Linked DNA regions of Caballeronia sp. LZ062. The protein of the gene in region 1 binds, or shares a complex with, the protein of each later gene. Links are inferred from orthologs where the notes say so. Each region holds a gene or a part of one and is shown in the gene's direction. Other genes may lie near its edges.

Region 1 (5,908 bases):
CGCGCTACACGCCGCGCGATTTCCTCGCTTTGCTCAAGCAGTATCGCGTGAAGTGGCACGAGAAGCACAAAGGCCAGCTTTTCTGCGACGACTCCAGCGAGACGATCATCGACGTCTTGCGCAGCGAATGCGAGGCGGGCGGCGTTGCGTGGCGGCGTCCGGTGAGCGTGCACGCGATCCGTCACGACGGCGCGCGCTTCGCACTCGATACGACCGCCGGCGCTATTGGTGCGCCTGCGCTCGTCATCGCGACGGGCGGCCTGTCGATACCGAAGATCGGCGCGACCGACTTCGGCTACCGCATCGCGAAGCAATTCGGCCACAAGCTCGTCGATACGCGGCCCGCGCTCGTGCCGCTCACGTTCACGTCCGCCGACTGGGCGCCGTTCGCCGCGCTGTCCGGGCTTTCGCTGCCGGTACGCATCAGTACCGGAAACGGCAAGACGCGCGGCGAATTCGACGAAGACTTGCTGCTGACGCATCGCGGGCTCTCGGGTCCGGGCGTCCTGCAAATTTCAAGCTACTGGAATCCGTCCGAGCCGATTCGGGTCGATCTGCTGCCGGAACTCGACGCCACCGAATTGCTGCTGGAAGCGAAAGCCGAATCGCGCAAGCAGATCGGCAACTTCCTCGCCGAATATTTGCCGGCGCGCCTCGCGCACGCCTGGCTCGACGCGCAGCGCGTGCCGCTCGATGCGCGCCTCGCCGATCTGCCCGACCGCACGCTGAAGGCAATCGGCGCGTCGTTGTCCGGCTGGTCACTCACGCCGAGCGGCACCGAGGGCTATCGCAAGGCGGAAGTCACCCGCGGCGGAGTCGATACGCGCGAACTCTCGTCGTCCACGATGATGAGCGAACGCGTGCCCGGCCTCTACTTCGTGGGCGAGGCGGTGGACGTCACCGGCTGGCTCGGCGGCTATAACTTCCAGTGGGCGTGGGCATCCGGCGTGGCGGCTGGAAAGGCTGCGGCGGAGTACGCACGCGGCGTCGCGAAGGTAGCCTGAGACGTCCGCCCGGCAGGTGTTTCACCGGTCTCGGATCACAGACCCGTTTGCTATACTCGGACGGTCATCGAAGGAGCCCGCGCGCCTTTTTTCGCGCTTCTTCGCTCTGGCTGACGCGACAGCGGCGCGCATCGCTGCAAGCTCCAGACGGCCCGCTTACAGTCCCGCTTGAGGAACCTCCCCAAGCGGGTTTTTGCTTTCGCGGCGCAAGGCAGTCGGCAAGTCGGCCGGAATTTCTTTTTCGCAATTGCACCGGGTGAAAGATGAGCCTCAAGGACCAGATCAACGACGACATGAAGACTGCCATGCGCGCGCGCGAAACCGAGCGCCTCGGCACGATTCGCCTGCTGCTCGCGGCGATCAAGCAGCGTGAAGTCGACGATCGCGTGACGCTCGACGACGCGGGCGTGACCGCCGTCATCGACAAAATGATCAAGCAGCGCAAGGATTCGGTCAGCCAGTTTCAGGCGGCGGGCCGCGACGATCTCGTCGCGAAGGAAAACGCCGAACTCGCCGTGCTCGCCGCGTACATGCCGGAGCAGCTTTCCGCCGATGCGATCGCCGCCGAAGTGCAGGCCGCCGTCGCCGCGACGGGCGCCACCGGTCCGCAGGACATGGGCAAGGTCATGGGCGTGCTCAAGACGAAACTCGCGGGCAAGGCGGACATGACCGCCGTTTCCGCGCAGGTGAAAGCGGCGCTCGCGAAGTAACCGCTTCCGCGCTCTCATCAGGTGATTCCTCACGCATTTCTGCAGGATTTGCTCAACCGCGTCGATATCGTCGACGTGGTGGGCCGCTACGTCCAGTTGAAGAAGGGCGGCGCGAACTTCATGGGCCTGTGCCCGTTTCATAACGAGAAAAGCCCGTCGTTCACCGTGAGTCCGACGAAGCAGTTTTATCACTGCTTTGGCTGCGGCGCGCACGGCACGGCCATCGGCTTTCTCATGGAGCACACGGGGCTCACGTTCCCCGAAGCCGTGAAGGATCTGGCGCAAGGCGCGGGTTTGACGGTGCCGCAGGAGCCGTCGAATTCGTTCCGCGGCGGCGGTTATGGCAGCGAAAGCGCGCCGAGCAAGGCGGTGAGCGTCGCGCTGACGGAAGTCATGCAGACGGCCTGCGATTTCTACAGGAAGCAGTTGCGCGCGGCGCCGAACGCCATCGCGTATCTGAAAAAGCGCGGATTGACCGGGGAGGTGGCGGCGCGCTTCGGCCTGGGCTACGCGCCGGACGGCTGGCAGAACCTGGAAGCCGCGTTCCCCGACTACCGCAACGACAATCTCGTCGAAGCGGGCCTCGTCATCGTCAGCGAGAAGACTGACGCGCAAGGCCAGCCGCGCCGCTACGACCGCTTTCGCGAACGCGTGATGTTCCCCATCCGCAACGTGAAGGGCAACGTTATCGGCTTCGGCGGGCGCGTGCTGGATGGCGGCGAGCCCAAGTATTTGAATTCGCCGGAAACGCCGCTATTTAGCAAAGGCAGCGAGCTGTACGGCCTCTTCGAAGCGCGCCTCGCCATTCGCGAATTGGGCTACGCGCTCGTCGTCGAAGGGTATATGGATGTCGTCGCGCTCGCCCAACTCGGCTTTGCGAACGCGGTCGCCACGTTGGGGACGGCGTGCACGCCCATCCACGTGCAAAAGCTCTTCCGGCAGACCGACACCGTGGTGTTCAGCTTCGACGGCGATTCGGCCGGCCGACGCGCCGCGCGCCGCGCGCTCGAAGCGGCGCTGCCGCACGCGGCGGACAATCGGACCATCAAGTTCCTCTTCCTGCCGAAGGAGCACGATCCGGACAGCTACGTGCGCGAATTCGGCACGGACGGCTTCGGCGAACAGGTCGATCGCGCTATGCCGTTGTCGCAATTCCTCTTGAACGAGGTGCTGAACGACAAGGAACTGGAGCAGCCGGAGGGCCGCGCGAAGGCGCTCTTCGACGCAAAGCCGCTCCTGCAAGCCCTTCCGGCGAACGCGTTGCGGGTGCAGATCCTGCATATGCTGGCAGACCGGCTCGCGACGCCGTTCACGGAAATTGCGGCGCTTTGCGACATCGACTCACGCGCCGCGGCCGTCGCCCGCGCGTCGGTGCCGAAGAGCGAGCGGCGTCGCGTGACGGGCCAGGAGCAGCGGGCGCTGCGCAATCTGGTGATGTATCCGGGCATCGCGGCATCGCTCGATGAAGAGAGCGAACGCACACTCGTGACCATGACCGAGCACGGTGAATTGTTTAGCGAAGTGCTCGGCCATGTGCGCGAGTTGGGCGGCGCGGCGGAATTTCAGATGTTGTCGGACGTTTTGAGAAATGCAGCAAATGCACCGACCTACGAGGATATCTTCCAGGAAATTCTCGCCTATGATGAAAACGTGCGGGATTTGCTGTTACGCGACCCGTCCGACGAAGACGCTGCGCAGCGCGTCGACGAGCAAAAGCGGCTGTTGACGGAAGAACTGCTTGCAACGGTCGTCAAGCTGCGCCACGACAGTTACCGTGCGCGGCTCGATCAACTGGCGCGGCAGGCAAGCCTCTCGGCGGAGGAGGTGGCGGAGTTCTCGGATCTGTCGGCGAAAGTCGCGCAGATCAAGGCGGGACGGGGCGCAAGCCCGGATCGCGGGAGGTGAACTGCTATAATAAAAAGTTGAAATTCGTTGCTTTTTTTCAACGATTTGTACGATTGCGCTGGCTGTCGACTTTGGTGGCGGCGAGACGTGCGAAACGTTTCAGAGAAGTTACGAGAGTTGCAAGGGCGCTGACTGAATCGGCAATCGAAGCCCGATGAAGCGGCGAAAGTGCCGCGAAAGCGAGGCTCGACACATACAAGAGGCGGATAAGCACGCCGACGAACAGACGGGCGCAAGGGTAGCGGCTGCTATTGCGAGTAGGAGCGATTCACGTTCGGGCGCGTTGCTCGAACCGCGATAGCGCCCCGGGCAGGGCACGCAGCCACGCAGTGAGGCACGTGCGCATTGGGTATTCACGGTTCCATCGGTTGCCGTCCGGCAGCCGCGAGTCGAGACTAGAGCCTGTATGGCGAACTCCATGACGAAAAAGCTGAACGATGTACCCGTCGAAGACGACGCAACGCAAAACGCAGAGCCTGCCGCCGCACCTGCGGCGAAGGTCGAGAAGGCCAAGGCACGCGACCGCCGCGCCAAGGAGAAGGCGCTGCTGAAAGACGCGTTCGCGTCGAGCGCGCCCGGCACCGTCGAAGAGCTGGAGGAGCGCCGCTCGAAACTGCGCGCGCTCATCAAGCTCGGCAAAGAGCGCGGGTTCCTCACGTACGCCGAAATCAACGATCACCTTCCGGACAATTTCACGGAAACCGAGGCGATCGAAGGCATCATCAGCACGTTCAACGACATGGGCGTGGCGGTGTACGAACAGGCGCCCGACGCCGAGACGCTGCTTCTGAACGACAACGCGCCGAACGCCTCCGCCGACGATGAAGTCGAGGAAGAAGCCGAAGTCGCGCTGTCCACGGTCGACTCCGAATTCGGCCGCACGACCGATCCCGTGCGCATGTACATGCGCGAAATGGGCACGGTCGAGCTGCTGACGCGCGAAGGCGAAATCGAGATCGCGAAGCGCATCGAGGACGGCCTCAAGCACATGGTCATGGCGATCTCCGCGTGCCCGACGACCATCGCGGACATTCTCGCGATGGCCGAACGCGTGCAGAACGAGGAAACGCGCGTCGACGAACTCGTCGATGGTCTCATCGACCCGAACGCGGAAGACACCGACGGCTTCTCCGAACAGGAAGCCGAGGCGATCGAATCCGAGGACGAGGAAGCCGACGAGGAAAGCGACGAAGAAGAGGACGACGATGACGGCGCCGCGCAAGCGAGCGCAAACGCCGCTCAACTCGAGGCGCTGAAGCGCCAGTCGCTCGAGAAGTTCTCGCTCATCAGCGAGTGGTTCGACAAGATGCGTCGCGCCTACGAGAAGGAAGGCTACAAGTCGAAGGCGTACCTGAAGGCGCAGGAAGCCATTCAGACGGAGCTCATGTCGATCCGCTTCACGGCCCGCACCGTCGAGCGCCTGTGCGACACGCTGCGCGCTCAGGTCGACGAAGTGCGTCAGGTCGAGCGGCAGATCCTGCATACGGTCGTCGACAAGTGCGGCATGCCACGGGCCGAGTTCATCGCCCGTTTCCCGGGCAATGAGACGGACCTCGACTGGGCCGACAAGGTCGTCGCGGAAGGGCACGGTTACAGCGCCGTGCTCGAGCGCAACATTCCCGCGATCCGCGAGCAGCAGCAGCGGCTGCTGGACTTGCAGGCGCGCGTCGTGTTGCCGCTCAAGGACCTGAAAGAAACGAATCGCCAGATGGCGGCGGGCGAATTGAAGGCGCGTCAGGCGAAGCGCGAAATGACGGAGGCGAATTTGCGTCTCGTGATTTCGATTGCGAAGAAATACACGAACCGCGGATTGCAATTTCTCGATCTGATTCAGGAAGGCAATATCGGCCTGATGAAGGCGGTGGACAAATTCGAATATCGTCGCGGCTATAAGTTTTCGACTTACGCGACGTGGTGGATTCGCCAGGCTATTACGCGGTCGATTGCGGACCAGGCGCGCACCATTCGTATTCCGGTTCACATGATCGAGACGATCAACAAAATGAACCGTATCTCACGGCAGATTTTGCAGGAAACCGGTCTGGAGCCCGACCCGGCTACGCTTGCCGAGAAGATGGAAATGCCCGAGGACAAAATCCGCAAAATCATGAAGATCGCGAAGGAGCCGATCTCCATGGAAACGCCGATCGGCGACGACGACGACTCGCATCTCGGCGATTTCATCGAAGATACGAACACGGTGGCGCCGTCGGATGCCGCGTTGCATGCGAGCATGCGCGATGTCGTGAAGGATGTGCTCGACTCGCTGACACCGCGCGAGGCGAAGGT
Region 2 (3,561 bases), on another replicon or contig:
CGGCAGCCGGTGTCGAGTACATCGACTACAAGGACACGGAAACGCTGAAGGACTTCATCGGCGAAAACGGCAAGATCACGCCGGCTCGTCTGACTGGCACGAAGGCGCACTATCAGCGCCAGCTCGACACGGCAATCAAGCGCGCGCGTTTCCTCGCGCTCCTGCCGTACACCGACCTGCACAAGGCCTAATCAGACGACGCATAAGGAATAGCCAAAAATGCAAATCATTCTTTTGGAAAAGGTCGTCAACCTGGGCAACCTGGGCGACATCGTCAAGGTCAAGGACGGCTACGCACGTAACTTCCTGATCCCCGGCAAGAAGGCTCGCCGCGCGACCAAGGACGCGATCGCCGAATTCGAAGTTCGCCGCGCCGAACTCGAAAAGAACGCCGCTGAAAAGCTGGCTGCAGCGCAAGCACAAGGCGACAAGCTGAACGGCTTCACGGTTCAGATCTCGCAAAAGGCTGGCGTCGACGGCCGTCTGTTCGGTTCGGTCACGAACGCGGACATCGCCGAAGCGCTGAAGTCGCAAGGCTTCGCTGAAGTGGAAAAGGCGCAAGTGCGTCTGCCGCAAGGCCCGCTGAAGATGGTTGGCGACCATCCGGTTCAAGTAGCGCTGCACACGGACGTCATTGTCGACGTGACCGTGTCGGTGCTCGGCGAACACGCCTAAGTTTTAAGCGAGGCTTCGGCTTCGCGAGCAGTAAGAAAGGGCAGGAACCTTCGCGGGTTCCTGCCTTTTTGTTTGTCCGATCAATACACCGCATGGCGGATTTCGTCGATAATTCCACCCCATGAACGCACCGTCCAAAGATCCGCAACTCGACGCGCTGAAGGTTCCGCCGCACTCGATCGAAGCCGAGCAATCGGTGATCGGCGGCTTGCTGCTGGACAACGCGGCATGGGACCGCATCGCCGACGTCATGTCGCAGAGCGACTTTTATCGCTATGACCACCGCATCATTTACGAGCACATCGGCAAGCTGATCGCGTCGACGCGGCCGGCCGACGTCATCACGGTCTACGAAGCGCTGACGATGGCCGGCAAAGCCGAGGAAGTGGGTGGCCTGGCGTATCTCAACGCGCTCGCGCAGAACACGCCGAGCGCGGCGAACATCCGCCGTTACGCCGAAATCGTGCGCGACCGCGCGGTGCTGCGCCGTCTCGTGTCCGTGGCGGATGAAATCTCCGCCGACGCGTTCAATCCGCAAGGGAAGGAAGTCCGGCAAATTCTGGACGAAGCCGAAGCGCGGGTGTTCTCCATCGCCGAGGACGGTGCGCGCGGCACGCAAGGCTTCCTCGAAATCGGACCGCTGCTCACGCAGGTCGTCGAGCGCATCGATACGCTTTATCACACGGCCAATCCGAGCGATGTCACCGGCACGCCGACCGGCTTCGTCGACCTCGACCGTATGACCTCGGGCATGCACGGCGGCGAGCTGATCATCGTGGCGGGGCGTCCGTCGATGGGTAAGACCGCGTTCTCGATGAACATCGGCGAATACGTGGCCGTGGAGTACGGCTTGCCCGTCGCGGTCTTTTCGATGGAAATGCCGGGCACGCAGTTGACCATGCGTATGCTCGGCTCGGTCGGACGCCTTGATCAGCACCGTATGCGCACGGGCCGTCTCACCGACGAAGATTGGCCGAAGCTCACGCACGCGGTGCAGAAAATGAGCGAGGCGCAGCTTTTCATCGACGAAACCGGCGGCCTGAACCCGATGGAACTGCGCTCGCGGGCGCGGCGCCTGTCGCGCCAGTGCGGCAAGCTCGGGCTCATCATCGTCGACTATTTGCAGCTGATGTCGGGCTCCGGCGGCGGCGAGAACCGCGCGACCGAGATTTCGGAAATCTCGCGTTCGCTGAAGGGTCTCGCGAAGGAACTGGACGTGCCGGTGATCGCCCTTTCGCAGCTCAATCGCGGTCTGGAGCAGCGTCCCAACAAGCGTCCGATCATGTCGGACCTGCGCGAATCCGGCGCTATCGAGCAGGACGCGGACGTGATCCTCTTCATTTACCGCGACGAAGTCTACAACCCGGACAGTCCGGATAAAGGCACCGCGGAAATCATCATCGGCAAGCAGCGTAATGGTCCCATCGGGCCGGTTCGCCTGACGTTCCACGGCCAATACACGAAGTTCGACAATTTCGCCGGCGTTCAAAGCTTCTACGGCGGCGAATAGCCTCGTTCGCGTAAGACTGTCAAGCCGTCGATCACAGCCCTATGCACGCGACGTCCGAGCGCGGTGCGCCGGGTGCTGCGCGCAGGTACAATATGTCGGTTTGATGTCAGCCTCATTGACCCATCTATCGGGACTTTCATGTTCGGTCGTTTCATGCCCACCGAGGGCAAATTCTTCGAGATTTTCAACGCGCACGCGAAATGCATGGTGGATGCCAGCCGCGAGCTCGAACTGCTGATCGATAACCTCGACGAAGCCGAGGTTCACAAGCAGAACGTCCAGACGAACGAAAAGCGTGCCGACAAGCTCACGCACGAAACGATCGATCTGCTGCACAAGACGTTCATCACGCCGCTCGACCGCGACGAGATTCACAAGCTCATCACCACGATGGACGACATCCTCGACTTGATGGAGGACGTCGCCACCGCCATTTCGCTTTACGACGTGCGGGCGGTGACATCGGAAGCGAGCCAGCTCGCGCACATCTGCACGGCTACGTGCCTGCGCGTGCAGCAGGCCGTGGGTCTGCTCGAAGACATGAAACGCGCGAGCGAAATCCTGAAGATCTGCGAAGAGATCGACCGCCTGGAGTCGGACGCTGACCGCGTGCTGCGCTCGGCCATGTCGAAGCTCTTCCGCGAGGAAGACGACGTCAAGACGCTCATCAAGCTCAAGGCGATCTACGAGCTTCTGGAGACGATCACCGACAAGTGCGAGGATGTCGCCAACATCATCGAAGGCATCGTGCTGGAAAACGCCTGATCATGCCGCCCGAGCCCGTTCGCGCAGGACTCATCGCATGCGGCGGGCGATGACGACACAGACCGGCCGTCAGTACAGCGCCGGTCAATACCACACCAACTGATGCATTCGATTCAACTCGCAATCTGGGCAGTCGCTACGCTCGTCATAGTCGCACTCGTGTTCGACTTCATGAACGGCTTTCACGACGCCGCCAACTCCATCGCGACGGTCGTTTCGACCGGCGTGCTCAAGCCGCAGCAAGCCGTCGCGTTCGCGGCCGCGTTCAATGTCATCGCGTATTTCATTTTCCACCTGAAGGTCGCCGCGACCGTCGGCAGGGGCACGATCGACCCGGATATCGTCGATCACTACGTCATATTCGGCGCGCTCGTCGGCGCGATCGGCTGGAACATCGTCACGTGGGTGTACGGCATTCCGTCGAGTTCGTCCCATGCGCTGATCGGCGGTCTGGTGGGCGCGGCGCTCGCGAAGTCGGGCTGGGGCTCGCTCAACTGGGACGGGCTGCTCAAGACCGTGGCCTTCATCTTCATTTCGCCGCTGCTCGGCTTCGTGCTCGGCTCGTTTTTCATGCTGCTGGTGTCGTGGCTGTATTTCCGCACGCCGCCGTC

Evidence for each region. Proteins that work in one complex are often made in the same cells at the same time.
Region 2: the proteins of dnaG (region 1) and P9239_RS11795 are in contact, whole or in part, in a crystal structure (PDB 2R6A), measured with the Geobacillus stearothermophilus proteins. The link is inferred for Caballeronia sp. LZ062 from one-to-one orthologs. Residues at the interface, in WP_049624496.1 of Geobacillus stearothermophilus: Lys456, Leu457, Leu458, Pro459, Ala460, Asn463, Ala464, Leu467, Leu535, Leu536, Ile537, Ala538, Gln544, Glu545, Asp548, Tyr549, His552; in WP_033016901.1 of Geobacillus stearothermophilus: Ser13, Glu15, Ala16, Gln18, Glu91, Leu92, Asp94, Ala95, Val96, Pro97, Thr98, Ala99, Ala100, Asn101, Tyr104, Tyr105, Ile108.

Annotation. Positions count from the first base shown.
Region 1 is NZ_JARTWB010000001.1:1,069,674-1,075,581, forward strand. What follows is about bases 1,221-4,177. They hold dnaG (DNA primase), read left to right. Parts: upstream 1,221-1,735; coding sequence 1,736-3,619; downstream 3,620-4,177. Other genes in these bases: P9239_RS04920 (GatB/YqeY domain-containing protein), read left to right, coding at 1,268-1,714; rpoD (RNA polymerase sigma factor RpoD), read left to right, coding at 4,038-4,177. Also shown: P9239_RS04915 (NAD(P)/FAD-dependent oxidoreductase), read left to right, coding at 1-1,004; more of rpoD, read left to right, coding at 4,178-5,908. UniProt on the Escherichia coli protein: RNA polymerase that catalyzes the synthesis of short RNA molecules used as primers for DNA polymerase during DNA replication.
Region 2 is NZ_JARTWB010000002.1:1,229,638-1,233,198, reverse strand. The notes cover bases 1-2,990. They hold P9239_RS11795 (replicative DNA helicase), read left to right. Parts: upstream 1-796; coding sequence 797-2,185; downstream 2,186-2,990. Other genes in these bases: P9239_RS11790 (DUF47 domain-containing protein), read left to right, coding at 2,324-2,950; rplI (50S ribosomal protein L9), read left to right, coding at 220-675; rpsR (30S ribosomal protein S18), read left to right, coding at 1-191. Outside these bases: P9239_RS11785 (anion permease), read left to right, coding at 3,053-3,561. UniProt on the Escherichia coli protein: The main replicative DNA helicase, it participates in initiation and elongation during chromosome replication. Travels ahead of the DNA replisome, separating dsDNA into templates for DNA synthesis.